One region of the Sodalis sp. RH22 genome, then DNA from elsewhere that is predicted to be linked to it. Evidence: predicted binding sites of a transcription regulator. Region 1 holds the regulator's gene; each other region holds the start of a gene.
What was found. Region 1 encodes CRP, which controls carbon source genes, mostly activating them, when cyclic AMP is high. Its sites were predicted from a motif close to ATGTGANNNNNNTCACAT; they were not measured.

Region 1 (9,807 bases):
TGCCGATCATCAGCGGCATTGAGCGCCAGAAGCCAAAATTGGCGCCCGAGGCGGTAAGCAGCATATTATTAGGACCAGGGGTAATGGCGGCCACCCAGAGAAACCCCAGCATTGACAGAAAAAGACTCAGTTCCACGTTTTGGCGGCTCCCCGTAAAATAACGCGTATGAAGCTACCAGTGCGCACGGGGATGCACAAGGCATAACAGGTGAAATTTACTCAACACCTTGATTTATTGACTATCGGGACACAATATCGTGATTATTCCCTGGGAACAAATCGATCCTGACACGCTCTATAACCTGATCGAGTCCTTTGTACTGCGTGAGGGCACCGATTATGGCGAGCAGGAGAAATCACTGGCGCAAAAGGTCGAGGATGTAAAACGCCAGTTGATAAGCGGCGAGGCGGTGGTGGTCTGGTCGGAACTGCATGAAAATATCAATATCATGCCGCGCGGCCGGTTTAATGACCAGGCCGGTAATACGCCGGGCGAATAGCGAAGCCCCTGGCCCCTAAGCGCTAAATATGCTAACACTCACTTCTGGGCCTTGATGCCGGGCGCACTTCTTCACGCCGCAATTCAACCAAGCGTAGGGTTACCATGTCGACAAAACACCCCATTATTGCCGTTACCGGTTCCAGCGGTGCGGGCACCACCACCACCAGCCTGGCGTTTCGTAAAATATTCCAGCAGTTGAATATCCACGCCGCCGAACTGGAGGGTGACAGCTTTCATCACTTTACCCGGCCGGAAATGGATATGGCGATCCGCAAGGCGCGGGATTTAGGGCGCCATATCAGCTACTTTGGTCCGGACGCCAATAACTTTGGCCTGCTGGAGCATACGTTTCATCAGTATGGCGATACCGGCCGCGGTCAGTCGCGTAAATATCTGCATACGTATGACGAGGCGGTGCCGTATAACCAGATCCCCGGTACCTTTACGCCCTGGCAGGCGTTGCCGGAACCGACGGACGTGTTATTTTACGAGGGGCTGCACGGCGGCGTGGTAACCGATAGCCATGACGTGGCGAAGCACGTGGATTTGCTGGTGGGCGTGGTGCCCATCGTCAACCTGGAGTGGATCCAGAAACTGGTGCGCGATACCGGCGAGCGGGGGCATTCGCGCGAGGCGGTGATGGATTCGGTGGTGAGGTCGATGGAGGATTATATTAACTACATCACGCCGCAGTTTTCCCGCACCCATATCAATTTCCAGCGGGTGCCGACCGTCGACACGTCGAACCCTTTCGCCGCCAAGGCGATTCCCTCACTTGACGAAAGTTTTGTCGTTATTCATTTCCGTAGCCTGGCGCATATCGACCTGCCTTACCTGCTGGCGATGCTGCAAGGCTCCTTTATTTCCAATATTAATACGCTGGTGGTGCCCGGGGGCAAGATGGGGCTGGCGATGGAGCTGATAATGGGGCCGCTGGTACAGCAGTTGCTGGAAGGAAAGGAAATTAAGTAAACTCGAGGCCTCGGGCGGGAACACCACGCCCGATTCGGCCCCATCGGCATGCTTTCCCTTGAACACGCCAGGATTCGCTGCGGTGTTGGCGGGCCTAGCATACCGTGCCATGGGGCGCTCGGTCGGGCAGAGAAACCATGCCCGATTCGACCCCATTGGCGCGCTCTCCCTTGAACACGCCGGGTTTGAGTGCGGTGTTGGCGGGCCGGTTAGGCGGCGGGGGCGTGGCGTTCGTCGCGCACTTCAAAGCTGTGGGTCATATTGACCGACGCGCCGAGCATCAGTGAGACCGAGCAGTATTTTTCCGCCGATAGCGTCACCGCCCGCTCCACCGCCTTGTCGGTCAGCCCGGCGCCGGTGACGATAAAATGCAGGTTGATATGGGTAAACAGGCGCGGCGCCTCGTCGCGGCGCTCGGAGGTGAGTTTGACCTCGCAGTCCCGGACGTCCTGCCGCGCTTTGTGTAAAATCGATACCACATCAATGGCGCTGCAGCCGCCGACCGACATCAATACCATTTCCATTGGGCTGGGCGCTTTTTCGCCCGCGTTCCCATCCATCAAAACCTGGTGGCCCGAGGCGGATTCGCCCATGAAAGACAACCCTTCTACCCATTTGACCCGTGCCTGCATTATGATACTCCTGATGAAAAGCTTTCCAGCAGACTACATTTTTGTTGGAAAACTGGCAATGTTACTGAACATACTTCATGCTGAAGCAAGACAACAGAAGACACTGCTTCAAACCTATGCTAAAAACAAGGCTGGATCGGCCTCATGATAATGAAAGGGCAAGAGATCGATCGGAACATCACATTACCAGACCCTAATAAGTTCCCTTACGTCGCTCCGTTTAAACGCGGAGTCAGAGTGAATAATACAAGCGCCGTAACAGGGAATACGATGTCCCGAACCTGGGATAGCGATGACAAAAGAGGATAACAGCGAATGGTTCTCGGCAAACCGCAAACAGACCCGACTCTCGAATGGTTCCTGTCTCATTGCCATATTCATAAGTATCCATCGAAGAGTACACTTATACATCAGGGTGAAAAGGCTGAAACGCTTTACTACATCGTTAAGGGCGCCGTGGCGGTGCTGATTAAGGATGAAGAAGGCAAAGAGATGATTCTCTCCTATCTTAACCAGGGAGATTTCATCGGTGAGCTCGGCCTATTCGAGGAAGGTCAGGAACGCAGTGCCTGGGTACGGGCGAAAACCGCCTGTGAAGTCGCCGAGATTTCGTATAAAAAATTCCGGCAGCTGATTCAGGTGAATCCGGATATCCTGATGCGCCTGTCGGCGCAAATGGCCAGTCGTTTACAGGTAACGTCGGAAAAAGTCGGCAACCTGGCATTCCTGGACGTTACCGGACGCATAGCGCAAACCCTGTTGAACCTGGCGAAACAACCCGACGCCATGACCCACCCCGACGGCATGCAGATAAAAATCACTCGTCAGGAAATCGGCCAGATTGTCGGCTGTTCCCGCGAGACGGTAGGACGTATTCTTAAAATGCTCGAAGATCAAAATCTTATATCCGCGCACGGTAAAACCATTGTTGTTTACGGCACGCGCTGATAGCCCCGTTATACAGGCGTGGTGCTTCGTACCACGCTTTTTTTGCTGACAGTATGTGGCGCCGGTTAATCTACCACCCTGAAGTAAACTATGCCCTGCGGCAAACCATCGTGCTATGCCTGCCGGTGGCCGCCGGCCTGTTATTCGGCAGCTTGCAAAACGGCCTGCTGTTTTCGTTGGTCCCTGCCTGCTGCAATATCGCCGGCCTCGATACCCTGCATAAACGGTTTTTCAAGCGCCTGGCCGTCGGCGGTGCGCTGTTCGCGCTGAGCAGCGTGCTGATCCAGGTGCTGTTGGCCGTGCCGGTGCCATTGCCCTTGGTGATGCTCGGCCTGGCGCTGCTGTTCGGCGTTACCGGTGAAATCAGCCCGCTGCACGGCCGTTTATTGCCCGCCGCGCTTATCGCCGCCATCTTTACCCTGGGCCTGGCCGGCAATGTGCCGCCCGTCGTGCCGCCGCTGCTGTATATTGCCGGCACCGCCTGGTACGGACTGTTCAACGCCCTGTGGTTCCGGTTGTGGAAGGAGCAGCCGATGCGGGAATCTCTTAGCCTGCTGTATCGGGAGCTGGCGGATTATATCGAGGCGAAATATACCCTGCTGACACAGCATACCGATCCGGAAACCGCCCTGCCGCCGCTGTTTGCCCGCCAGCAGGCGGTGATTGATCTGATTGCCCAGGTATACCAGCAGCTTTATATGCTGTCGGCCAATGATCAGCTGCAGTACAAACGCCTGCTGCGTTCTTTCCAGGTGGCGCTGGATTTGCAGGAGCATATCGCCGTCAGCCTGCACCAGCCGGACGAAGTACAAAAACTGGTGGCGCAAAGCCACGCCGAGGCGGTTATCCGCTATAACGCCCGGCTGATTGCCGCGCGGTTGCGGGTACTGGCGGATGATATTCTCTATCACCGGCAGCCGGGGCGTTTTAACATGGCCACCGCGCTGTCGGCCCTGGAAAAAATTGCCGACCGGCATCCGGATAATCCGGTCGGACAGTTTTGTTATTACCATTTCAGCCGTATCGCCCGGCTGCTGCGTACCCAGCGCCCGCTTTACCGCCGCGACCTGATGGCCGACAACCAGCAGCGGCTGTCGTTTTGGCATGCGCTGGTCAGCTACTGTTCCTTTAAATCCATGGCGCTGCGCAGCGCGGCAAGGCTTGGGATTATGCTGGCCATCGGCAGCAGCCTGGGGCTGGTATTGGATCTCCCCAAACCCTACTGGATTTTAATGACGGTGATGTTTGTCAGCCAGAACGGCTATAACGCCACCCGGGTGCGGATCCAGCATCGGGCCCTGGGCACGTTGGCGGGGTTGGTGATTGCCGCCGGCACGCTGCAATTCAGGCTGAGCGACGGCACGGTATTGCTGTGCATGTTGTTCCTGACGCTGGCGTCTTACCTGGTGTTGCGCAAAAATTACGGCCTGGCGATGATCGGCATGACGGTGACCGCGGTGTATACGTTGCAGCTACTGTCGCTGAACGGCGCGCATTTCCTGGTGCCCAGGCTGGTGGATACGCTGATCGGCTGTATGCTGGCGTTCGGCGGCATGCTGTGGTTATGGCCGCAGTGGCAAAGCGGTATGCTGCGCAAAAACGCCCATCTGGCGCTGGAGCGGGGCCAGGACGCGCTGCGGCTGCTGCTGCAACCCGCCCCCGAGCCGGCGGCGCTGGCCTACGCGCGCATGAAGGTCAACCAGGCGCACAACGCGCTGTTTACGTCGCTTAGCCAGGCGATGCGGGAGCCGGCGTTTAATTCGCGCTATCTGACCGATATGCGTTTATGGGTGACCCATAGCCAGTTCATCGTCGAGCACATCAATGCCATGACCATCCTGGCGCGGGATCACTACATGCTGACGCCGACGCTGGCGCAAAAGTACCTGGCCTCTTGCGAGGTGGCGCTGCAGCGCTGCCAGCAACGGCTGGAATATGACGGCCCAAGCTCAGACAGCCCGGTGATGGACGCCGCCGGCGAAACGCCGGAGCTGCCCGGCACCCTGATGGAACGCCATCTGCGGCGTATTCTGTTCCATCTGGGCGTGATGCATACGATTTCTTCGGTAGCCTGGCGCCAGCGGCCGCAGCACGGCAACTGGCTGGCGCGCCGGTTAAGCCATTAGTCTCCCGCCGCGCGCCTAGGGTTTGGCGGCGATAACCTGCGCCACCGCCTGTTCAAACCGGGCCATGCCCTGTTCGATATCGGCGAACTCCACCACCAGCGACGGCGCGAAACGGATGACGTCCGGACCGGCGTTGAGGATCATCAGGCCCTGCGCGGCGCTGGCGTGCAGGAACTCGCGCGCCCGGCCATGGAACTGCGGCCGCAGTTCGGCGCCCAGCAGCAGGCCCATGCCGCGCACATCCGAAAATACCTGATATTTGTCGTCAATTGCCCGGAGCGCGCTGACAAAACGATCGTGCCTTTCGTTAATGCCCGCCAGGACTTCCGGCTGGTTAATCACATCCAGCGCCGCCTCGGATACCGCGCAGGCCAGGGGATTGCCGCCATAGGTGGTGCCGTGGGTGCCCACTTTCATCACCGAGGCGATCTCTTCCGTAGTCAGCATGGCGCTGATGGGGAAACCGCCGCCCAGCGCCTTGGCGGTGGTCAGAATATCCGGCGTTACGCCATAGTGCATATAGGTAAACAGCTTGCCGGTGCGCCCCATGCCGCACTGCACTTCGTCCATCACCAGCAGCGCCTGATTCTGGTCGCACAGATCGCGCAGGCCCTGCAGGAATTCCGGCGTGGCGGGCATAATGCCCCCTTCACCCTGAATCGGCTCCACCACCACGGCGCAGGTATGATCATCCATCACCGCCTTGACGGCCGCCAGATCGTTAAAAGGCACATGGACGATATCCGCCGGTTTTGGCCCGAAGCCGTCGGAATATTTCGGTTGCCCGCCCACGGTAACGGTAAACAGCGTGCGGCCGTGGAACGCGTTATGAAAAGCGATGATTTTGGTTTTATAGGGGCTGTGGCGGGTAATGGCGTAGTGACGCGCCAGCTTAAACGCCGCTTCATTGGCCTCGCCGCCCGAGTTGGCAAAAAACACCCGGTCGGCAAAGGTGGCGTTAATCAGCTTGCGCGCCAGGCGCAGCGCCGGTTCGTTGGTAAAGACGTTGCTGGTGTGCCATAGGGTTTCGCCCTGGGCTTTCAGCGCCGCGACCAGCGCCGGATGGCAATGTCCCAGCGCAGTGACCGCAATGCCGCCGGAGAAATCAATATATTCCTTTCCGTCCTGGTCCCATACCCGGCTGCCCATGCCCCGGACCGGAATAAACTGCGCCGGTGCATAAACCGGCAGAATAACCTGGTCGAAAGTTTCCCGCGTTACTGCGCTATTATCTGTATTCATATGTAATTACCCGGTCCGCAACAAATCAAGAAGTGATATTATAGTCATAAAATATGAATAAAAAATCACTCCAGTGCAATCGTTTTATCACTATCAGAGCGAAAAAAAGCCGCTGCCCGTGGCCTTGTCCGTTAATGCTATATCAACATGCCGATCGGCTAACACGCAAGAAAGTTCGCCAGGAGTTGATGGCCCTGCTCGCTGAGCACGCTTTCAGGATGAAACTGTACACCTTCAAGCGGCAGGGTTCGATGACGGATGCCCATGATTTCATCCCGCGCGCCGTCGCGCAGACTCCAGGCGGTCGCCTCCAGGCAATCGGGCAAGCCGGCGCGGTCGATCACCAGGGAATGGTAGCGGGTGACCGTCAGCGGCAGGGCCAGCCCGGCGAAGACGCCGCGGCCGTCATGGGTAATGGCGGAGGTTTTGCCGTGCATCACCTGGTTTGCGCGCACGATGCGGGCGCCGAAAGCCTGCGCAATGGCCTGATGACCCAGACAGACGCCGAGTATAGGTATCCTGCCGGCAAAATGACGAATGGCCGCCAATGAAATGCCGGCCTCGTCGGGGGTGCCGGGACCCGGGGAAATCACCAGTTGCCGCGGGGCCATGCGCTCGATATCGGCCAGTTGCAACCGGTCGTGGCGCCATACCTCTACCTGCGCGCCCAGCTCGCAAAAATATTGGTACAGGTTGTAGGTAAAGGAGTCATAGTTATCGATAAGCAGCAACATCGCCGGTATATCCTACTGGTAAATAGATTTTTATTGAATAACAACAGGATGCATTTTAGATAGCGGCCCGTGCCCCGCCAGCTACACAGGATAGCGTCCTTTGCCTGGACAGGAGATCAGGACCTGTGTGATATTCACCCGACGCCCGCCCGCAGGCTACCGGCCATATTGTCATATCGTCAGGGATAAAAAAACAACGCATGTACCGTTATAAGCCGCTGAAAATACTGCTGCCTTACCTGTGGCCCAAGAATAACCCTAAGCTGCGCTACTATCTGGTGGCGGCGCTGCTGTTTATGATCGTGGCCAAGGTCGGCACGTCGCTGGTGCCGCTGGCCTATAAAGCCATCGTCGACCGGCTGGGCGGCGACCAGGCGCGGCTGCTGGCCGTGCCCATCGGGCTTATCCTCGCCTACGGTCTGGCGCGGGTCTGCGCATCGTTATTTGATGAACTGCGCAACGTGATGTTTATCTATGTCAGCCAAAACGCCACCCGGCTGCTGGGCCTGCGCGTTTTCCGCCAGCTGCATGCCCTAAGCCTGCGTTTTCATCTGGAACGGCGCACCGGCGGGTTGTCCCTGTCCATCGAGCGGGGAACCCAGGCGGTCTCGACGGTGCTGTCGCGCGTACTGTTCTCCATCGTGCCCATCTTATTTGAAATCAGCCTGGTGGCGGCCATTATGTGGCGGCTGCTGAACATCTGGTTCGCGGTGGCGATTATGGCCACCGTCGGCGCGTATATCCTGTTTACCATTACGGCGGTGGGATGGCGTACCCGCTTTCGCCGCGAATTAAACCAGGCCAATGCCGACGCCAGTAATAAATCCCTCGACAGCCTGCTTAATTACGAGACCGTGAAATATTTCGGCAATGAGGCGTTCGAGTGCCAGCGCTTTGACAGCTCGCGTCGGCTGTATGAGCGCGCCGCCATTAAAAACCAATTCAGCTTTACGGTGCTGAGCATTGGCCAGACGGCGGTGATTTCCGTCGGTTTGGTCACGATGATGGCCATGGCGGCGCGCGGCATTACCCAGGGCACCATGACCCTGGGCGACTTTGTACTGGTTAACGCTTATCTGCTGCAGTTGTATCAGCCGCTGAATTTTTTTGGTTTTATTTATGCGGAAATACGCCAGGCGCTGATCGATATGGATAATATGTTTGATCTGCTCACGCTGGAAAGAGAAATTGAAGATCGCCCTGGCGCCGCGCCGCTGCGCGTTACCCGTGGGGAAGTGGCGTTCAACGCCGTCGGTTTCGGATATGACGCGCGCCGCCCCATCCTGGGCAATATCACATTTACCATTCCGGCGGGGAAAACCGTGGCGGTGGTCGGCGCGTCGGGCGCGGGCAAATCCACGCTGTCGCGCCTGCTGTTTCGTTTTTATGATGTCGATGCCGGCGCCATCACCGTGGACGGGCAGGATATCCGCGACGTTACCCAGGCGAGCCTGCACCGTGCCATCGGCATCGTGCCGCAGGATACCGTGCTGTTTAACGATACCCTGCGCTATAACATCGGCTATGGCAATACCGACGCCACGTTTGCCGAAATCGAGCGGGCCGCCAGGCTGGCGCATATCCATGATTTTATTGTCAGCCTGCCCGACGGCTACGAGACCCGCGTCGGCGAACGGGGCCTAAAACTGTCCGGCGGTGAAAAGCAGCGGGTGGCCATCGCCCGCACGGTGCTGAAAAATCCCGCCATCCTGGTCTACGACGAAGCCACCAGCGCACTTGATACCCAGACCGAACGCGAGATCCAAACGCATCTGCGCGAGGTCAGCCGCGATCATACCACCCTTATCATCGCCCACCGGCTGTCCACTATCATCGATGCCGATGAGATTCTCGTGCTGGAGGACGGCGCCATCGCCGAGCGCGGACGCCATGGCGAGCTGCTGGCGCAAAACGGCCGCTACGCGGCGATGTGGCAGCATCAGCGCCGCGAGGAACAGGATCAACAGACGGCGTAAACAACGCCTTCGGGGCGGCAGCGCGGCTTCACGTGGCTTGCGTGCATCCTGCCGGTGGCCGAGGCCGCAGCCTGCTTGCCGGGAGAGTAAAGGCTAGGGAGCACTGGCGGTAACACGCCGCACGCGCAAAGGCGTAGGCTGCGATAGTACGCCATGGCCGGTCACAGGCCGGATACCCCCGCCGCGGTTTATTGCGGCGGGTCCCCCGGACGTCACGATAACGCACCGAGGTAATACCGTTATGAATACCAAACCCGTTAAAATACCAGGTCCCGATCATCCGATCACCATCGAGCCCAACCCGCAGCGCATCGTGGTGTCCGTCGGCGGCCATACCGTCGCCGACAGCCGAAAGTCGCTGACCCTGCGCGAAGCGGACTATCCGCCGGTGCATTATATCCCGCGCGCCGATGTGGACATGACGCTGCTGGAAAGGACCGACCATGCCACCTATTGCCCGTATAAAGGCGATTGCGCGTACTACAGCATAACGCCGGGCGGACTGCGCTCGCGCAATGCCGTATGGAGCTACGAATCGCCCCATGAGGCCGTCGCCGCCATTAAGGATTACGTGGCGTTTTATCCCGATCGCGTCGACAGCATCGACCTGCGTCCCGGCGGATAATCAACGCGGCGCCGGCAGGCTTAATCGGGCTCGCCCGGTTCGGCGACCAC
Region 2 (9,807 bases), 2.5 Mb from region 1:
CCTCAATGCCGATGATAACCCGCGCCGGCCGCAGAATATGGACCAGCACATCGATGCCGCCGACTATCTCAAGCGCGTGCTCCTGCATCAGCCGATCGTCGGCGGTAATATAAGGTTCGCATTCCGCGGCGTTGATAATCAGGGTATTTACCGCGCCCAATCCGCCCTGTAGCTTGGCCGCGGTGGGAAAGCCCGCGCCGCCCAGGCCGGCGATGCCGGCCTGATGGATGCGTTCAAGCAAATAGCCGGCGTCCCGCTGACGGTAATCCGCCACGGGCCGGCGTTCGCACCAGCGATCTTCGCCATCGGGGGTGAGGATAACGCTGAGTTCCGCCAGCGCCGACGGATGGGCGGTGGTATGGGGCGTAATGGCCTCAATCGTTCCCGAGGTGGGCGCATGGATAGGCAGGGTGCGACCCCGCCCCTCGGTCAGGGGCTGTCCGCGCAGCACGCGGTCACCCGCGGTTACGCACAGTTCACCCTCCGGCCCCAGGTGCTGCTTAAGGGGAATAATGCATTTGGCCGGCAGGGGCGGACGGCGCAGCGGCACGCCGCTTGACTGGGTTTTCATTTCCGGCGGATAGATGCCGCCGGGAAAATCCCAGAGGCGATCCTTACGCAACGCGGCAAAGAGCTTAAACATGCTGTTCCATGGGGATGAGGCGGACCGGTATGGTGTTCAGATCCCATTTCCAGTTGTCGGTGGAAACCGCCACCGGCCGCATTTCGATACAATTGGTCGGGCAGGGGGCGACACAGAGATCGCAGCCGGTGCACAGGTCGCTGACCACGGTATGCACCGCCCGGGTAGCGCCGATAATGGCGTCTACCGGGCAGGCCTGGATACATTTGGTGCAACCGATACAATTGCCCTCATCGATCCAGGCCACCGTCGCCGCCGGCTGGCCTGCCGATGTTTCGTCGTCCAGGTATTGCGGTTCGATGTTCATCAGTCCGGCAATCTTGAGCATCGTCTGTTCGCCGCCGGGCGCGCATTTATTGATTTTTTCACCCTGGCCCGCCACCGCCTCGGCATAGGGACGGCACCCGGGATAACCGCACTGGGCGCATTGGCTTTGCGGCAGCAGCGCATCAATCTGCCCGGCCAGCGGGTCGCCCTCCACCCTGAAGCGGCGGGCGGCGTAGCCCAGCAGGGCGCCCGCCACCAATGCCAGAACGCTTAGCGATCCAATAGCCCACCATAGCGACAGCATCAGAATTTCACCAGACCGGTAAAGCCCATAAACGCCAGCGACATCAGACCGGCGGTGACCAGGGCGATGGATGAGCCCTTGAACGGCGCCGGCACATCGGCCACCGCCAGGCGTTCGCGAATGGCGGCGAACAGCACCATGACCAGCGAAAAGCCCGCCGCCGCGCTGAATCCGTAGACGGCGGACTGCAGAAAATTATGATTGAGGTTAACATTGAGCAGGGCCACGCCAAGCACCGCGCAGTTGGTGGTGATAAGCGGCAGGAAAATGCCCAGCAGGCGATACAGCGACGGGCTGGTTTTGCGCACCACCAGTTCGGTGAACTGCACCACCACCGCGATAATGAAAATAAACGAGAGGGTGCGCAAATAGGTGATGTCGAGGGGCAGCAGGATAAAACTGTTAATCAGCCAGGAAAAAATCGAGGCGAGCGTCATGACGAAGGTGGTGGCCATGCCCATACCCATTGCCGTTTCCAGTTTTTTGGACACACCCATGAAGGGGCAAAGCCCAAGAAATTTAACCAGAACGAAATTATTTACCAGCATGGTGCCGATAAACAGTAACAGGTAACCATTCATTGCCGTACCTAATTAAAAAGAAGCGACGTATTATCCGGCATCAAGTCCATTTCAACAACATAGTAATTGTAGGGTTATTATCGGGAGACCGATAAGGACAACGGCGGTGCTATGAGGCGTGGATAAAGGTGTTTTTAACCCGGCGCGAACGTTTAATATAGGGCACCATGGTCGCCGCGGCCAGCAGCGGCCAGAATAAAATGCGCAGCGCCAGTTCATCCGTGACCGGGGAAAAGGCGAAAGCCTTGAGCGCCAGCAGCACGCCCGCCAGCAGCCAGAGGATAAAAATTTTGGGAAAGCGGGTCGAACGGCGAAACAACAGGCGCAGGGTCCAAAAGGTGAACCCCCACATGACCAGCGTGGTGGCCATGGACGCATACCACTGCAGGGTAAAGACCGCCGCGATGGTGGTGCTGTCCGCCGTCGGGCGTTGCAGCAGGGCCAGCAGGAAAATCACCAGCATTATGCTGGCGCTGAGCAGGGCCATCAGCAGGTAGGCGGCCGGCAGCCATAACCAGCCGCCGATACGCGGCGCGGTGTTGATCGCGCTCAAACGACGTACCGCCAGACCGACTTCGGCACCTGGCCCAAATCGAATAAACGGCCGCCGGAGACCAGTTCGGCCCGGCGGTGATCCGCCGCGCGGTACATATTGATGATTTCCGCATCGTCAACCAGCGAATAATTGAGATGATCGAATAGTTTTTCCAGGCTTTCCGGCGTGCTGACACGGCGGAATGTTAATAAATAGTCGTACGCAGTCATGATTTGGTGTTCAGGGAAGGGAATAATAGCAAAGTAGTATATTCACTGCTGTCGGGGTGTCTAGATATTCCTGGGTTAAATATGAAAAAACGCGGCGGCAAGCGCATAGGCAACGCCTGGGACTGCTGGCAATCTCCCGTCTTTCTTGTATGAGTATGTGAACTTTGCCAGCCAGCCAGGCTTGGCATTTAATCTCGAACTGTGGACGATGGATTTACTTTGCAAATAAGGATCAATACATGAAGATTCGCTTTCCGCCCAAACTGGTTCCAGGGGATTTGATTGCTATAACCGCCCCATCATCTGGGGTGCCGCAGCATTTGCATCCTCGGTTGGACCTCGCCATAAATAACCTTATAAAAAAAGGATTTAGGGTAGTTGAAGGCGATTGCTTACGGTCGCAGTATAAAAATAAAAGCGCCTGCAAAATTTCGCGGGCGGAAGAACTGATGTTTTATCTAACCCATCCTGAGGTAAAGGCGGTTATGCCCCCATGGGGAGGCGATCTGGCAATCGAATTACTCGAGTTACTTGATTTCGAACGGTTAGCCCGGACTGAACCCAAATGGTTTGTCGGTTTTTCAGATTTATGTACATTTCATTTCCCGCTGACAACGCTTTCTGGCTGGGCAACAGTGCATGGACCAAACCTGATGGATCTTGGTGCGAAAGAGTTAGATTCGACCACGCAAGCGATATGGAGCATTCTGGAGAGTGACCGGGGGGCTGTATGTGAACAGCACGCGTCAGCAGCATTTCAAATGAACGAAAATCAATTGGGCCCGGCATCAGATGCTGGTTTTCATCTGACACAAAAAACACAGTGGCAGCGCCTTGATGGCGTCACTTCTTCCGCCCGTTTTCAAGGCCGTCTGATTGGCGGATGTCTGGAAATCATATCGAGGTTAGCAGGTACCTCCTTCGGTAATCTACCCTTGTTCCAGGCACAAAATAGTAACGAAGGGGTGATCCTGTATTTTGAAAATGTGGAAATGGGCCCCTGCGAGTTAACGCGGGCATTATTTAGTTTACGCTTGCATGGCTGGTTCAGTGACTTAAAGGGTGTGCTTATAGGCAGAAGTGCGGCGCCGGCCGTGAACGACCCAACACAACAAAATTATTTGGATGCCCTACATGCCGCCCTTGGGGACCTTGCCGTTCCTGTGCTGTATGACGTGGATATAGGCCATATTCCGCCTCAAATTTCTCTGGTCAACGGCGCAAGTGCCACGGTCCTTTTCACTGAAAAGGGGAGTTCAGTCACTCAGCAGTTGTAAGTCAAAAGGCACGTCCAGGCAGTCGCTATAATAACACAACAGGCAGGCGCAACCCCGCCGACGAAACCGTCGCAGAGGCGATATAAACCCTGCCGCGAGCGAGCCGCGGCAGGACTGACGTCGTCGCTATTTAGCGCAGAGCTTGTAGTAAAGCTCATTCCAGCGCAATGCGTCCTTGAACGCCGGGATGCGCGTGTCGTTGTCGATCACCAGCAGCTCGATATTATTCATTTCCGCGTATAAGCGCATATGGTCGAGATCGAGCGCCTGGCTGAATACCGTGTGGTGCGCGCCGCCGGCCAGGATCCAGGCTTCGGCCGCCACTTCCAGCGACGGCTGCGCTTTCCATACCGCCCGGGCGACCGGCAGCTTAGGCAGCGGATGCGGCTGTTCGATGGCGTCCACGACGCTTACCAGCATGCGGAAACGATCGCCCATATCGATTACCGAGGCGTTAACCGCCTGGCCGGCCGGGGTGGAAAACAGCAGCCGCGCCGGATCGGCTTTGCCGCCGATGCCGAGGAACTGCACGTCCAGCGTGGGTTTTTCTTCCTTGGCGATGCTTGGGCACACTTCCAGCATGTGCGATCCGAGGGCGAGGTTATTACCCGGCTGGAAGTGATAAGTGTAATCCTCCATAAAGGAGGTGCCGCCCGGCAGACCGCTGGCCATCACCTTCAGGATGCGCAGCAGCGCGGCGGTTTTCCAGTCCCCTTCGCCGCCGAAGCCATATCCCTGCTGCATCAGGCGCTGTACCGCCAGGCCAGGCAACTGCTTCAGCCCGTGCAGGTTTTCAAAGTTGGAGGTAAAGGCTTTGGCGCCCACCTGTTCCAGGAAACGTTTCAGCCCCAGTTCAATACGTGCGGCGTCCAGCAGGTTTTCACGTTTTTCGCCGTTGACCTTGATTTTATCGGTAAGGATATAGGACGCTTCGTACTCTGCCACCAGGGTATCGATATCCCCCTTGGACACTTCGTTCACCACGCTGACCAGGTCGCCCAGGCCGTACGCGGTCACCGAGTAGCCGAATTGGATCTGCGCGCCGACCTTGTTGCCTTCGGTTACCGCCACTTCACGCATATTGTCGCCGAAACGGGCGACGATCAGCTGCTGGCTTTCCTGTTTGGCGGCGGCGGCGCGCATCCATTTGGCGATGGTCAGATGCGCCTGCTTATCCTGCCAGTGGCCGACCACCACCTGGTGATTAAGGTGCATGCGTGCGCCGATAAACCCGAACTCGCGGCCGCCATGGGCGGTCTGGTTAAGGTTCATAAAGTCCATATCCATGGTTTCCCAGGGGATCTGCGCGTTATATTGGGTATGGAACTGCAGCAGGGGCTTGTTGAGGATGCTCAGGCCGCCGATCCACATCTTGGCGGGTGAAAACGTATGCAGCCAGGTGAGCAGGCCGATACAGTGGGTATCGTAATTGGCTTCACGACACAGCGCGAGAATCTCATCGGGCGATTTGACCAAAGGTTTCAAGACCAGCTTGACCGGCAGGCCGGCCTCGTTATTAAGACCCTGGACCACCGTTTGTGCATGGTCGGCGACCTGGCGCAAGGTTTCCGGGCCATAAAGATGTTGACTGCCGATGACGAACCAGACTTCGTGCTGCTTAAAATTATCCATGATGACTCCTGTGCGTCTCCGTTTAAGGGAGGGGCCGGGCGGGCGCGTAGCGTGCCGCCCGGTAAATTATTAATCAGCGATCGCTGTGCGCCGCCGCCGCGTAAGCCGGTTCCGCAAGCTCGCTCCATTCCAAATAGCGCTGGTAGAGCCGCTCGAATTGCGCGACCCTGGCCGGGTCCGGCTGCAGGGTGCGTTCAATCCGACTGGCCATGGCCTGCTGCGCCACCGCGATATCCGGATAAACGCCGGCCGCCACCGCGCCGAAGATAGCCGCGCCGAGGGCGCAGCATTGATCGGAGGCCACCAGTTGCAGCGGACGATTCATCACATCCGCGCATACCTGCATGATAATCGGCGATTTGCGGGCAATGCCGCCCATCACCAGCACGTTTTCCACCGGGATGCCCTGGGTTTCAAAGCATTCCATGATGGCGCGGGCGCCGAAGGCGGTGGCGGCAATCAGTCCGCCGAACAGCGCCGGCGCATCAGTGCCCAGATTGAGGCCGGTGATCACGCCCTGCAGGCGCTGGTTGGCGTAAGGCGTGCGCCGGCCGTTGAACCAGTCCAGCACCACCGGCAGATGCTCAAGGGACGGTTCGCTGGCCCAGGCCTGCGCCAGCGCGTTCAGCATCTGTTCCTGGATACCGTCGAGAGCGGGTTTCAGGGCCGGGTTGTGTTGCACCGCCTGTTTCAGCGGCCAGCCCAGCAAACGTCCGAACCAGGCATAAATGTCGCCAAAGGCCGACTGACCGGCTTCGAGACCGATAAATCCCGGTACCACGCTGCCGTCGACCTGGCCGCAGATGCCGGCGATAGTGCGATCGCCCACACGCTGTTCGTCGGCGATAAGGATATCGCAGGTCGATGTGCCGATGACTTTAACCAGGGTATAGGGCTGCGCGCCGGCGCCCACCGCGCCGATATGGCAGTCGAAGGCGCCGCCGGCAATGGTAACGGTCTCCGGCAAGCCAAGCTTCTGCGCCCATGCGGCGGTGATGCGCCCGACCGGCGCTTCCGCGGTATAGGTATCGGTGAAGAGCGGATATTGCAGCCGTTCGGTCAGAACCGGATCGAGCGCCTCAAGGAAGTCTCGCGGCGGCACGCCGCCCCAGTCGGGATGCCAAAGGGATTTATGTCCGGCGGCGCAGCGGCCGCGCTTGATGTCCTGCGGCCGCGTGGTCCCGGACAGCACGGCCGGTATCCAGTCGCAAAGCTCAATCCAAGATACCGCCTGCCGGCGTACCTGGGCGTCCTGGCGGGTAATATGCAGGATTTTGGCCCAGAACCATTCAGAGGAGTACACGCCGCCGATGTAGCGCGTGTAATCAGGATGCGCGCCGTCGTGGCACAGCCGGTTTATCGCCTCGGCTTCTTCTATGGCGGTATGATCCTTCCACAGGATAAACATGGCGTTCGGGTTGTCGGCGAATTCCGGGCGCAACGCCAGTATCCGGCCCTCATCATCAATAGGGGCGGGGGTACTGCCGGTGGTATCGACGCCGATGCCGGCGACGCGCAGGCGCTGGGCCGGGGTGAGGGCGTTTACCACAGCGCGGATCGCCTGTTCCATGGATTCAAGATAATCATTGGGATGATGGCGGAATTGATTGTGCGCGGGTTTGCAATACTGGCCCTCGCGCCATCGCGGGTACCAGACCACTTCGGTCGCCAGCTCTTTACCGCTTTGGCATCCTACCGCCAGGGCGCGTACCGAGTCGCTGCCGAAATCAAGCCCGAGGCTGATGGCCTCTTCATTCATGCTGTTCTCTCCTGTTTACCCGAAAACGGATGATGTGCACAACCATAAGGGGGTTTTGGGCCGGCCGTGAGGAGCGGTTGGCTGGAAGTATGCACATTCCTGTCGCTGATGGCTGAAATGTGATGGTGTTCAAAAACGCGCGGGGAGGTGGAATTTGCTGTATCTATGCACAAATCAGCTGTTATTGAGAACTGTGATAACGCTCTACATTTTAGTAACACATTAAGGCTAAAACTACTCCCGTCTAAAGGGCCTGGTCGGACTAACGGCGATAAATCCGCCGCTTAGACGTTCCAAGCGGATTCATCTTCCCGACTGATAACGCTTACACGCTTCAGCATTTTGAAGCGAGGCGATAAAAAATACCGGAGAGTTACATGCATAAATTCACTAAGGCACTGGCGGCAATCGGATTGGCTGCCGTTATGTCTCAATCGGCTATGGCGGAAAATCTGAAACTGGGTTTTCTGGTTAAACAGCCGGAAGAACCCTGGTTCCAGACCGAATGGCGTTTTGCCGATAAAGCCGGCAAGGACCTGGGATTTGATGTGATTAAAATCGCCGTGCCCGATGGCGAGAAAACCCTTAACGCTATCGACAGCCTGGCGGCAAGCGGCGCCAAGGGTTTTGTTATCTGTACCCCGGATCCAAAACTGGGCTCGGCCATTGTCGCCAAGGCCCGCAGCTATGATATGAAGGTCATTGCCGTTGACGATCAGTTCGTCACCGCCAAAGGCAAACCGATGGACACCGTTCCCCTGGTCATGATGGCGGCCACCAAGATTGGCGAACGCCAGGGCCAGGAACTGTGGAAAGAAATGAACAAGCGCGGCTGGAACGTGGCTGACACCGGCGTCATGGCTATTACCGCCGATGAGCTCGATACCGCCCGCCGCCGCACTACCGGTTCGATGGACGCATTAAAAGCCGCCGGTTTCCCGGCAAAACAAATCTATACCGTCCCGACGAAATCCAACGATATCCCTGGCGCCTTTGACGCAGCCAACTCACTGCTGGTACAGCATTCCGGCGTGAAAAACTGGCTGATCATCGGCATGAACGACAATACCGTGCTCGGCGGCGTGCGCGCCACCGAAGGCCAGGGCTTCAAGGCGCCCAACGTTATCGGCATCGGCATCAACGGCGTGGATGCGGTAAGCGAACTCTCCAAAGCCAATGCGACCGGCTTCTACGGGTCTCTGCTGCCAAGTCCGGACGTTCACGGCTACAAGAGCATCCAGATGCTTAACGATTGGGTAACCAAAGGCGTTGAACCGCCCAAATTCACCGAAGTGACCGATGTGGTGGTCATTACCCGCGACAACTTTAAAGAAGAATTGGCGAAGAAAGGGCTGGGCGGTAAATAACCGCGGCGCCTGTTTCCCGGGACGGCTATGCGCCGTCCCTGTCCATGACGATGTCATTCATCAAGAGGATGTGCACGTGTCAGCCAAGACCCCTGATGGTTACAGCCGTGGGATTGCCGGCGCACCGTTCGTATCAGTTAACGCGAGGATGTGTTCATGACAATTCAGACACCCTATCTGTCGTTTCGCGGCATCGGAAAAACGTTTCCCGGCGTAAAGGCGCTGGATGATATCAGTTTTGACTGCTATCCGGGCCAGATCCACGCCCTGATGGGCGAGAACGGCGCCGGCAAATCCACGTTGCTGAAAATTCTCAGCGGCAGCTATACGCCGACCCAGGGTGAAATCCTTATCAAAGGCCAGCCGGTCCATTTTAATTCCACCGCCGATGCGCTGGATGCCGGCGTCGCCATTATCTACCAGGAGTTGCACCTGGTGCCGGAAATGACCGTGGCGGAAAATATCTACCTCGGCCAGTTGCCCAATAAATACGGCATGGTTAACCGCGCCATCCTGCATTATGAAACCAAACTGCAGTTGGAACACCTGGGGCTGGATATCGCGCCGGACACACCGCTCAAATATTTGTCCATCGCCCAGTGGCAGATGGTGGAAATCGCCAAGGCGCTGACCCGCAATGCCAAAATTATTGCCTTTGACGAGCCGACCAGTTCGCTGTCGGCGCGTGAAATCGAACAGCTTTTCCGGGTGATCCGCGAACTGCGGGCCGAGGGCAGGGTAATACTCTACGTGTCGCACCGCATGGAGGAGATTTTTACCCTCGGCGATGCCATCACGGTATTCAAGGACGGCAAGTACGTCCGCACGTTCGACGATATGACCCAGGTCGATCACACCAAGCTGGTGCAGGCCATGGTGGGACGCAATCTCGGTGATATCTACGGTTACCAGCCGCGCGATCATGGCGCGGTACGGCTGCAGCTGGACAGCATCAAGGCCGCTGGCGTGAAAACGCCGATTACGCTGTCGGTGCACGCCGGTGAAATCGTCGGCCTGTTCGGCCTGGTGGGCGCAGGACGCAGCGAACTGATGAAGGGGCTGTTCGGCGGTACGCTGATTACCGGCGGGCAGTTGCTGCTGGACGGCAAGCCGCTTAATATCCGCTCGCCCATCGACGCCATCCGCGAAGGGTTGCTGCTGTGCCCGGAAGATCGCAAAGCCGACGGCCTGATACCGGTGCATTCGGTAAGG
Region 3 (9,807 bases), 2.3 Mb from region 1:
TCGAACCCTTTAATCATCTGTTGTTATCATAGGGCCGGACCGTGGCGGACGAATTAACTCATGCGGAAATGCTGCGCTACAACCGGCAAATCATGCTGCGCGGCTTTGATTTTGACGGCCAGGAACGGCTGAAAAACGCGGGTGCGCTGGTGGTGGGCCTGGGCGGGCTGGGCTGCGCCGCGGCGCTGTATCTCACTGCCGCGGGCATAGGACAGCTCACCCTGCTGGATTTCGACATTGTGGCGCTGTCCAATCTGCAACGCCAGATACTGCACGACGATCGGCGCATCGGCATGGCTAAAGTCGATTCCGCCGCCCTTGCCCTGGCGTCGGTTAACCCCCATGTCACTATCGCCACGCGCAACGCCGCCCTGGACGACGAGTCGCTGACCGAGCTTATCGCGCAGCATGACGTCGTGGTGGATTGCACCGATAACGTGACGACGCGCGAGCAGCTCAACCGGCTGTGTTTCACCCGCCAGACGCCGCTGGTGTCCGGTGCGGCGATCCGTATGGAGGGGCAAATCAGCGTCTTTACCTACCAGCCCGGCGAACCCTGCTATCGCTGCCTGAGCCGATTGTTCGGCGCAGGCAGCCTCACCTGCGCGGAATCCGGCGTGATGGCGCCGTTGGTGGGCATTATCGGCTCGTTGCAGGCCATGGAGACTATCAAGCTGCTGACAGGGTTCGGCAAGCCGCCGGCCGGCCGGCTGGTCATGTATGACGCCATGACGCTGCAGTTTCGGGAGATGGTGCTGCCGCGGGATCCGCATTGCGCCGTGTGTGGGACGGCGTCGCCCGGCTGAGAGGGAAATCGCGTTTGGCGCGGGCGGCGTTGCTCCGGCGAACACTGCGCGGCAATAGGAGAAATGGAACGGCCCCGCGCAACCAGGGCCGGCGCTTAAAACGGCGTTTAAACCGTCATCAGCTTAGTTTAAACCCTGGCTGCGCAGGTAATCTTCATAGTTACCGCTGAAATCTATCGCTTTTTCCGGCGTTAATTCCAGGATGCGCGTCGCCAGCGAACTGACGAATTCGCGGTCATGGGACACAAATATCAGCGTCCCCTGGTACAGTTCCAGCGCCGAGTTCAGCGACTCAATGGATTCCATATCCAAATGGTTGGTGGGTTCGTCCATCAGCAGGATATTGGGTTTTTCCATCATCAGCTTGCCGAACATCATGCGGCCCTTTTCGCCGCCGGATAAGACGCTGACCGGTTTATTGATATCGTCCTGGCTGAACAGCAACCGGCCAAGGATGCTGCGCACCGCCTGTTCGTCGTCGCTGGGCTGTTTCCATTGGCTCATCCAGTCAAACACGTTAATGTTTTCGGTGAACTCGCTGGAATGATCCTGGGCATAATAACCGATGCTGACGTTCTCGGACCACTTGATGGTGCCGCCCACCGGCGGCAGCTCGCCCACCAGGCTTTTCAGCAGGGTGGTTTTACCGATGCCGTTGGGACCGAGCACCGCCATCTTTTCGCCCACTTCCAGCATCAGGTTTATTTTACTGAACAGAGGCGGCTGGCCGTCATAACCCTGGGTCAGCTGCTGTACTTCCAGGGCGTTGCGGAACAATTTTTTATCCTGCTCGAAGCGGATAAATGGATTCTGGCGACTGGACACCTTCACCTCGTCCAGCTTGATTTTTTCAATCTGGCGGGCGCGGGAGGTTGCCTGGCGTGATTTGGACGCATTGGCGCTAAAGCGGCTGACAAAGGACTGCAATTCGGCAATCTGCGCCTTTTTCTTGGCGTTGCCGGACATCAGCTGTTCGCGCGCCTGGGTGGACGCGGTCATATAATCGTCGTAATTGCCGGGATAGATGCGCAGTTCACCGTAATCCAAATCCGCCATATGGGTGCAGACCATATTCAGGAAGTGCCGGTCATGGGAAATAATGACCATGGTGCTGTTGCGCTCGTTCAATACCTGCTCCAGCCAGCGGATGGTATTGATATCCAGGTTATTGGTAGGTTCGTCAAGCAGCAGAATATCCGGATTGGCGAACAGCGCCTGCGCCAGCAGCACGCGCAGTTTCCAGCCAGGCGCCACTTCGCTCATCGGACCGTAATGCTGCTCAAGAGGAATGCCGACGCCCAACAGAAGCTCACCGGCGCGCGCCTCGGCGGTATAACCATCCATCTCGCCGTACAGAACTTCGAGATCGGCAACCCGATAGCCCTGCTGCTCGCTCATCTCGGCCATGGCGTAGATGGCGTCGCGCTCTTCTTTCACCGCCCAGAGCTCGGCATGGCCCATGATGACGGTATCAAGCACGGTATACTGTTCAAAGGCAAACTGATCCTGGCGCAGCTTGCCCAGGCGTTCATTCGGGTCAAGGCTGACATGGCCGCCGCTGGGCACCAGGTCGTCCCCCAGGATTTTCATCAGGGTGGATTTACCGCAGCCGTTGGCGCCAATCAGGCCGTAGCGATTGCCGCCGCCAAATTTTACGGAAATATTTTCGAATAGCGGTTTGCTACCGAATTGCATGGTGATGTTGTTACAGATTAGCAAAAGGAGGTACTCTTCATTAAAAACGTGACATTAACCACATTATGCCACACTCCGCTGTAAAATTGCTCTCTCTGTGTGCACCCATGGCCATAAGCATTAAAATTGGCGTGCCCGACGCGGCCCCGAGCCCGATTGGCGCACCGCGGCCCGCGTTCGCGGCCGGCAAAACGGCCCCTGATGGCCGCAACTTACGCGCCTCTTTCGGCCCGCTAACCAATATAAGGCATTATTATTTGATTTAATATTTTGTCATATTAACATCATCAATAAATATCAGGGTTGTCATATCATAAGGGTATACCTTATTTACCCGCCGAGCAGGATAAATACAGTGTCATTTCGCCAGCATCCCGCCAGGGCGACCGCTAATAATGCATAACCGATAAATAAGGGCGTCCCGTCAGGCAGGATAAAAGAGAGACACTATAGCGGTGTGGCATGCCATAGCCCATTATTCCCGGCTCACCATTGCCCTTCTTTAAAATACTGCTCTGGCGGCAGGAAGAATATAAAAACGCAGCTGCTCGATAAACAGCATGCGCGCCCTGATACGGGCCGGAGGGTGGATGGGCGATACGGGACAAGTGTCGCCGTCCAAGCAGGGAGGGCGCGGCCGGGATAAAAAAAAAGCATGGCTGAAATGCTCAGCCATGCTTATCATGTCCACACCGGGGTCGTTAACCGGAAAACCGGCGCCGCCCGATCGCAGAAGGGAAATTAGAAGCGGTAACCAACGCCTGCGATCCAGGTGCCAACGTCTACGCTGCGGATGCGGCTTTGTTCGTAGGAAACGTCAAACGCGACATTTTCCATCGGGTTGAACTGCAAGCCTGCGCCGTATGCTACGCCAACATCGCTGGTGCGGTGTGAATCGCGGCCGTCTTGCGCGTTGTCGGTAAATTGGCCCACGCCCATGCCGACTACGCCGTATACGCTGGCCCAATCGTTAATGCGGTAAGCCGGACCGGCGGTGATGCCGTAGTAAGTGCCTTTTTCGTAGGTGCCTTGTTCAGCCTGGTTCTTTTCCAGGTAGGTGAAGGAGCTGATCATGCTCCAAGGCGCGCTATCATCCATTTCATAACGGTACTTCAGGTTAAAACCCGATGCCTTGTTGATGACGCCCTGCATATCACCTTGGGCATAACCCGCGGAAACGGTGCTTTCGCCCGCAGTCGCCGAACCCGCCGCTACTGCCAATACACAAGCTAACGCTGAAAGACATGCAATTTTGTTCATAACCACCTCAAATGTGAATTTACGTCCTAACCATGAAAATATAACAAAAAGTAGCACGAAACTCTGCTTAATAAATGTTGTCCAAGTAAACGTATCGTGTAACATAAGTTTTCAAAGCTTTCTATCCCATTCATTTTACTTATGTTTTGTGCTATATGTCACAAATCAGACTTTACGTATCCTTACAACATATCCAGATTAATCCGAACTGAATGACTAAAAAATAGACCACTATCGTGCAATGCGCGTGATTTTTTTTCACAACCCATGTCGCCGCCCTCATATTTTCTGCTCATAAAAACCGCCACTACTATTTAATTATGTTATTACGGCATTCTGGAACACTAAATGCATCTCCCTTCAAAGCCGTTCTGCCTGATTTTCAGCGCCTGTTTCTGCGGCACGCTGTGCTGAACCAGAGACTTTTTGCTATAATAATTATTAGAGGCATTATTTTAAATGAAAACCATTTGTATTACCGGCCCGAAACAACAAAACGCGGTTGTGATGCCGGGAGTACTCTCATGGTTGATGTCTTTTATCCTGCTAAGCTGTTTAATGCGTTCAGCGGTGGCGACACTGAGAGGTATCGGCGATATGAGTGATAGGATGCAGGATTGCGAAACGCTGTTATACTTTATGCCTGAACGAAATTAATAATGATCAATTAAGAGGATGATTAATGATGAGTACCGCTAAACTGGTTAAAACGAAATCTTCCGAACTTATTTATACGCGTAACGATCTGGAAGAGTCGGTCAAGGTCTCCAGTATCGCGCTGTTAAACCGTCTGGTGATCGAGTATGTCGACCTGGCGCTGATCACCAAGCAAGCCCATTGGAACATGCGCGGCGCGAATTTTATCGCGGTACACGAAATGCTTGATGGTTTCCGTACCGTTATCCAGGATCATCAGGACACCATCGCCGAACGCGTGGTCCAGCTAGGCGGCGTCGCCTTGGGTACCGTACAGGTCACCAATGACAAGACCCCGCTGACCAGCTATCCGACCAATATCCACAGCGTTCAGGATCATCTGAAAGCGCTGGCGGATCGTTATGGCGTGGTGGCGAACGACACCCGCAAGGCGATTTCCGAAGCAGAAGACGACGAAGATACGGCTGATATCTTGACCGCCGCTTCGCGCGATCTGGATAAATTCTTGTGGTTTATCGAGTCTAATATCGAATAATACCTTGCTTCGCCGGTGGGTGCGATGCACTAGCGCCGGCTAATCAGTTGAATGCAGCAAAAGCCGGCAGCGTAATGACCTTGCCGGCTTTTTTGACTTTTCACACCGGCTTAACGGGAGGAGCGATCCCATGGCAAGCGGCTGGGCGCCGGAAGGCGCGGTACAAGATCAAATCGATTCCACCATCAACGACGCGGTGCAGCGGGCGCGCAGCGCTCTGCTGCAAGGAGAAAGCGCCCATCATTGCCAGGAGTGCGGCGAACCTATTCCGCAGGCGCGGCGCGCGGCGTTGCCCGGTGTGCAGCTGTGCGTGCATTGCCAGTCCGAACAAGATAAAAAACAGCTGGCCCACAGTGGCTATAACCGCCGGGGAAGTAAAGACAGCCAGTTGCGCTGAGCGCTCCCTGAGTACACTATTATTGCAACCTCGCCACGCCGGGGATTGCCGCCCTTTCCCACGCGATCCCACGTGTTAACCACGGTGCGAAGCCCGCTACCGGCGGCACAGAAGCCGATGCCCGTCGCCGGCGTAAATGTCCATAGTGTTGGAGAAACCATGAGTTCATCTTCCCGTTATTATTATGAACCGCGTCACGGGCACGGCCTGCCGCACGATCCGTTTAACGCTATTATCGGTCCGCGGCCTATCGGCTGGATCGCCTCGGTCGATAAGCAAGGGCAGCGCAACCTGGCGCCGTATAGTTTTTTCAACGGTTTTAACTACCATCCGCCGATCATCGGATTTTGCAGCGTCGGCTGGAAGGACAGCGTGGCCAATATCACCGCCACCGGGGAGTTTGTCTGGAATTTGGCGACCCGCGAACTGGCCGATGCGATGAATAACAGCTCCGCCTCGCTGCCCGCGGGACAAGACGAATTCAGCTTTGCCGGCCTGACGCCCATCAAGGGCACGCGGGTGGCCGCGCACCGGGTCGCCGAAAGCCCGGTCAATTTTGAGTGCCAGTTAACCCAATGCATCCAGTTGCAGGACGCCCAGGGCGGATTAATCGAAAGCTGGCTGATATTGGGTGAAGTCGTAGCGGTACATATTGATAAAAAGCTGTTTAATGAGCAGGGCGTATACCAAACCGCCGCCGCGCATCCCATACTGCGCGCCGGAGGGCCGAGCGCGTATTACGGCATTTCGGACGAGCAGCGCTTTGATAAAGTGCGTCCGGACGATCGCCCCGCGCGTTAACCCCAGGGCGGCGGCCGCTTTGTCCGTCAAGACACGCCGGTCACTGTCCATCAAATTTACTGATGCAATTTATCAATAATCACGGCTGTAAAATCCATGTAACAAGCGTATCATAAGCATCCGATATGATATTATTTACAGCGTGATTATTATGAAACGTACAATCCTTGCCAGTCTGCTTGTGATGCTCAGCGCTGCGGCTTACGCCCTGCCCGCCTATCGGCTGCCGGATATGCCGCGCAACCCGCGCGCGGACAGCGCCTGCATCAATAAAACCACCGCCAGTACCGCCGGCAATTGCCCGCGCCAGGTTTTTTCCCCGGAAAAAAACCAGGCTATCGAAGGCTACAGCCCGGTTTATCATAAAAACTGATCGCAGCGGCTTACCCGCGGATCAATACGCCTGACGAATCGCCGCGGCAAACTCCCGGCACATCTGCTCATCGCCCTGCGCGTTGGATGCCAGCACCCGCTCGCCGTCGATAACGGTGATGACGGCGTCCAGGGCAAAATCGGCGGCCGGCTGCGGCCGCGCCATCCCGCGCGCGATGGTCTCCTGCGCCTGACGCCAAGCCTGATCCACCGTCTGGTTGCAGGCCGCCGCCAAATACAGCGGATTAAATCCCTCCCCGGTCAGGCTCCTGAGCGTATCGTCATGGGCGACGCTATTGCCCGGATGCCAGTAATGGGCGGCAAGATCGGGCCCGATGGCCGGGTTATCGGTGAGATACCCGTCGCGCTTAAGGAAAAACTGCCGGGTTTGCTCCACGGCCATCAGCGCCAGCAGATAGCCCTGATAAGAACAGGCGGACTCTTGCGATAACAGATGCGGAATCGCCATCGTCGGCCGCGGGCTGCCGTCAATCCCCAGGATGCGTTGTTCTGTTTCCCGCGCCAGCCGCGTAATGGCGTCGGGCGTCAGCTGGTCATCGTCCCATTGATACAGCGCCCATTCAAAATAAGGCACCAGCAGGATATGGCGCTCGTTAAAGGCGCGCATAGGCTGGCGCGCGGCGATGGCGGCCTGGATCAGCGCGTCCGGCGGCGGCTCGCCGTTGCCGTTAAGGGCATAGCGTTTCAGCCAGTCGGCGTCGTCCAGCAGGCTGTCGCAAAACATGGACTGCGTTTCAGCGTAGGCCATAGAGGTGGGCGGAAACTCCTGGGAAAAACACGGGGCGTTCTGGCGGATATTGGCAAAATGCGCCGCGTGCCCGCCCTCGTGAAACAGCGTATTGATACCGCTGATGCCGCTGCCGATCTGGTCCGGTTTGGCCAGGCTGGTAAAATTGATGCGCGCCGGGACCCACTCGCCCTGGCGCCGGAACGGCGGCACGGGGGCATGCATAAAACCGTTTTCGTACTTATCCTTGCGCACCAGCAGATCGAGCTGCAACCGCGCGCCGTTAAAGCCGATATGCAGCCGTTTAAAGCTGTCCACCCAGCGGCCCAGGGACTCGGCAAACGGCAGGTAGGGATCCAGCTGGCGGGTCACGTCGCCGGCTGTGCGGTAGCGGATATTCCAGGGTTGCAGCGCGTTCTCGCCTTTTACCGCCGCCAATTGCCGCAGGCTGCGTAAATTACCCTCCCGCGTCTCCCGTTCAAACCGATCCAGAATGGCGAACAGCTGTTCCGGCGTCATCCGCTCGGTTTTATTGACCTTATAGTCAAAGTAATTGCGATAGCCCATCTGGCGGGCAAAGCGGTTACGCAGGCGCACCAGCGCCGGAAAACCGTTATGCAACAGCCATTGCTCCAGCTCGCGCAGCGCCTGCTGCGAGCTCTGGCGCGCTGATTCATCGGCGTTATTGGCCTGATTGGTCATCAGTTCGCCCAACGAGGCCGCCACCCGTTCGCCCTTATCGTTGATATGGGTCAGCGCCAGGGTTTTGCGCCGGGCGTAGAGGTCGTTTTCCGCGGCGATAAGGTCATCCATTAGGGTCTGCGCCCGGGCATCCTCAATCACGTTGCAGTCAAAAAAACGCAACCAGCCGCGCAGTCCGTGCAGGGTGTCGTCACGTTCCCGGCCTGGCGGCAGCAGTTCCAGCGCGGCGATATGACGGCGAATTTCCGCCGGGCGCGCCGGCGCCGCGATAAACCGCTTATACGCTTGTTCCGCAGCGGCGAAACGATCCGCGACGTCCTCGCCGCCGATGGCCATATAATGCTGCCAGAAAAGGTCTTCCTTGGTCTGATGAACCGCCAGGTAATCGCGGTTCAGCGCGTTAAAATACGCTACTGCCTGTTGCATAACATCTCCTGATAACAGGTATTGCTTCATTTCTCAGTCAGGGCAAAAGGCGCTTGCCCATGCCGCTCTGGTTCAGGGTACGCCGTCAGTCGTGGGGTATCGCGCGATCGACAGTCGCCAGCGCCTGGTCAAGCGCGGGAGCTTGCCCTGTGGCAAGCAATATGGCGGCCAACTGCAGCCGGATAGCCTCCGGCAAGGCGAATTCGCCCCGCAGGCAGGCTTCGGTCCAGCGCGCGGTGGTCAGCGCGTCGCGCGCGCGCGGCAGATTTTCCAGCGGCGGCAGCGGATGGGCCAGCGGGTCCAGTATGACCTGCTGCCGCCCTTGGTGCAGGGCATAGATTTTCGCCAGACGCTGCGGATTGGCGTAGGTTTCGCCCTCGGTGCCGTTCATCAGCAGGGCGCTGCTGTTGATGGCGTTGAAAAAGGCGGCGATACGGGTGATATATTCCGGATGCGATACGCTGCACAGGCGCCAGTGCAGATGATGATGGAACGGCGTCGCCAGTTTGGCCAGCGTATGGGCGCTGTTGCGTACCCCCATGCGCCAGCGCAGCGTTAACTGGGCGTCCAGCGCCGGGCACAGATGGCCCACCGGGATAAATACCGGCGCACGCGCCATGACCAGCGCGCTTTGCGCCGCCAGGGGGTTATCGTGCCAGGCTATGCCCAGGGCGCGGAAAATTTCCGCGCTGGTCACCCGGCCCGGATCGTCGGTAACGCCGTGCACCACGACCGGAAAGCCGAGGCGCGCGAGCGCCATCGCCAGCAATGGCGTCAGGTTGGCCTGTTTGCGCGCGCCGTTATAGCTGGGAATAACCACCGGCGGCGGCATATCCGCCGGCGCCTGCAGCGCCATCACCCGCTCCTGCATCGCCTCATAAAAGCCCAGCATCTCTTCTTCGGCCTCGCCTTTGATACGAAAGGCAATTAATAGCCCGCCGAGCTCCAGCTCCGGCACCTCTCCGGCCAGGATGGCGCGATAGAGTGCAACAGCGGTGGATCTCTCCAGATCGCGGGCATGATTTTTTCCCCGTCCGACTTCTTTTATGACCTTGCTATAATCCATAACCGACCGTTTCCAATACGCATGTAAAGTTCAACCTCTGCCATCCGCCGCGATCACGCGGATGTCTCAATCCACAATACCTTTCATTAACGCGCTAATAAAGTGCTTCAACTTATTCCTAGCAAATACAGCGCCGGGATAGGGATAACCGGGTTCAGCGTCGCCGCGACCATGCCGCGCATAACCTGTCCTATGTCCGGTCTGGGCCCGTCGCTCGCGCGGCACGCCTTGCCGCTAAAAATTTAATATTCTTTACTGAAGTTTAATTAAAAAGGCCAAAATGGCTCTCTTTTATAACCGGACTTGTAGATAACGCTCAATGGGTAGTAAAAACATCGAATG

Region 2: the regulator CRP is predicted to act here: its motif matches at 7,346-7,363, upstream of ACL2XN_RS05175 (arabinose ABC transporter substrate-binding protein).
Region 3: the regulator CRP is predicted to act here: its motif matches at 2,548-2,565, upstream of ACL2XN_RS09865 (ABC-F family ATPase).

The regions. Positions count from the first base shown of each region.
Region 1 covers NZ_CP178731.1:4,431,135-4,440,941, reverse strand. Annotated here, with positions in the region: gene ACL2XN_RS20035 (LysE family translocator) at 1-136, opposite strand, end outside; gene ACL2XN_RS20030 (YheU family protein) at 258-500, shown strand; gene ACL2XN_RS20025 (phosphoribulokinase) at 605-1,474, shown strand; gene ACL2XN_RS20020 (OsmC family protein) at 1,684-2,106, opposite strand; gene ACL2XN_RS20015 (hypothetical protein) at 2,066-2,254, shown strand; gene crp (cAMP-activated global transcriptional regulator CRP) at 2,422-3,054, shown strand; gene ACL2XN_RS20005 (YccS/YhfK family putative transporter) at 3,108-5,180, shown strand; gene argD (bifunctional acetylornithine/succinyldiaminopimelate transaminase) at 5,196-6,422, opposite strand; gene ACL2XN_RS19995 (aminodeoxychorismate synthase component II) at 6,581-7,156, opposite strand; gene ACL2XN_RS19990 (ABCB family ABC transporter ATP-binding protein/permease) at 7,357-9,132, shown strand; gene ACL2XN_RS19985 (DUF427 domain-containing protein) at 9,374-9,757, shown strand; gene ACL2XN_RS19980 (putative adenosine monophosphate-protein transferase Fic) at 9,778-9,807, opposite strand, start outside.
Region 2 covers NZ_CP178731.1:1,121,453-1,131,259, forward strand. Annotated here, with positions in the region: partial or broken gene rsxC (electron transport complex subunit RsxC) at 1-643, opposite strand, end outside; gene rsxB (electron transport complex subunit RsxB) at 636-1,214, opposite strand; gene rsxA (electron transport complex subunit RsxA) at 1,214-1,795, opposite strand; gene ACL2XN_RS05150 (DUF2569 domain-containing protein) at 1,905-2,348, opposite strand; gene ydgT (transcription modulator YdgT) at 2,345-2,560, opposite strand; gene ACL2XN_RS05160 (S66 peptidase family protein) at 2,800-3,837, shown strand; gene araA (L-arabinose isomerase) at 3,964-5,469, opposite strand; gene ACL2XN_RS05170 (ribulokinase) at 5,543-7,228, opposite strand; gene ACL2XN_RS05175 (arabinose ABC transporter substrate-binding protein) at 7,606-8,595, shown strand; gene araG (L-arabinose ABC transporter ATP-binding protein AraG) at 8,752-9,807, shown strand, end outside.
Region 3 covers NZ_CP178731.1:2,178,886-2,188,692, forward strand. Annotated here, with positions in the region: gene moeA (molybdopterin molybdotransferase MoeA) at 1-32, shown strand, start outside; gene moeB (molybdopterin-synthase adenylyltransferase MoeB) at 69-806, shown strand; gene ACL2XN_RS09865 (ABC-F family ATPase) at 930-2,501, opposite strand; gene ompX (outer membrane protein OmpX) at 3,243-3,761, opposite strand; gene dps (DNA starvation/stationary phase protection protein Dps) at 4,447-4,953, shown strand; gene ACL2XN_RS09880 (DksA/TraR family C4-type zinc finger protein) at 5,084-5,350, shown strand; gene ACL2XN_RS09885 (flavin reductase family protein) at 5,510-6,151, shown strand; gene ACL2XN_RS09890 (hypothetical protein) at 6,303-6,524, shown strand; gene ACL2XN_RS09895 (M3 family metallopeptidase) at 6,546-8,399, opposite strand; gene ybiB (DNA-binding protein YbiB) at 8,485-9,465, opposite strand.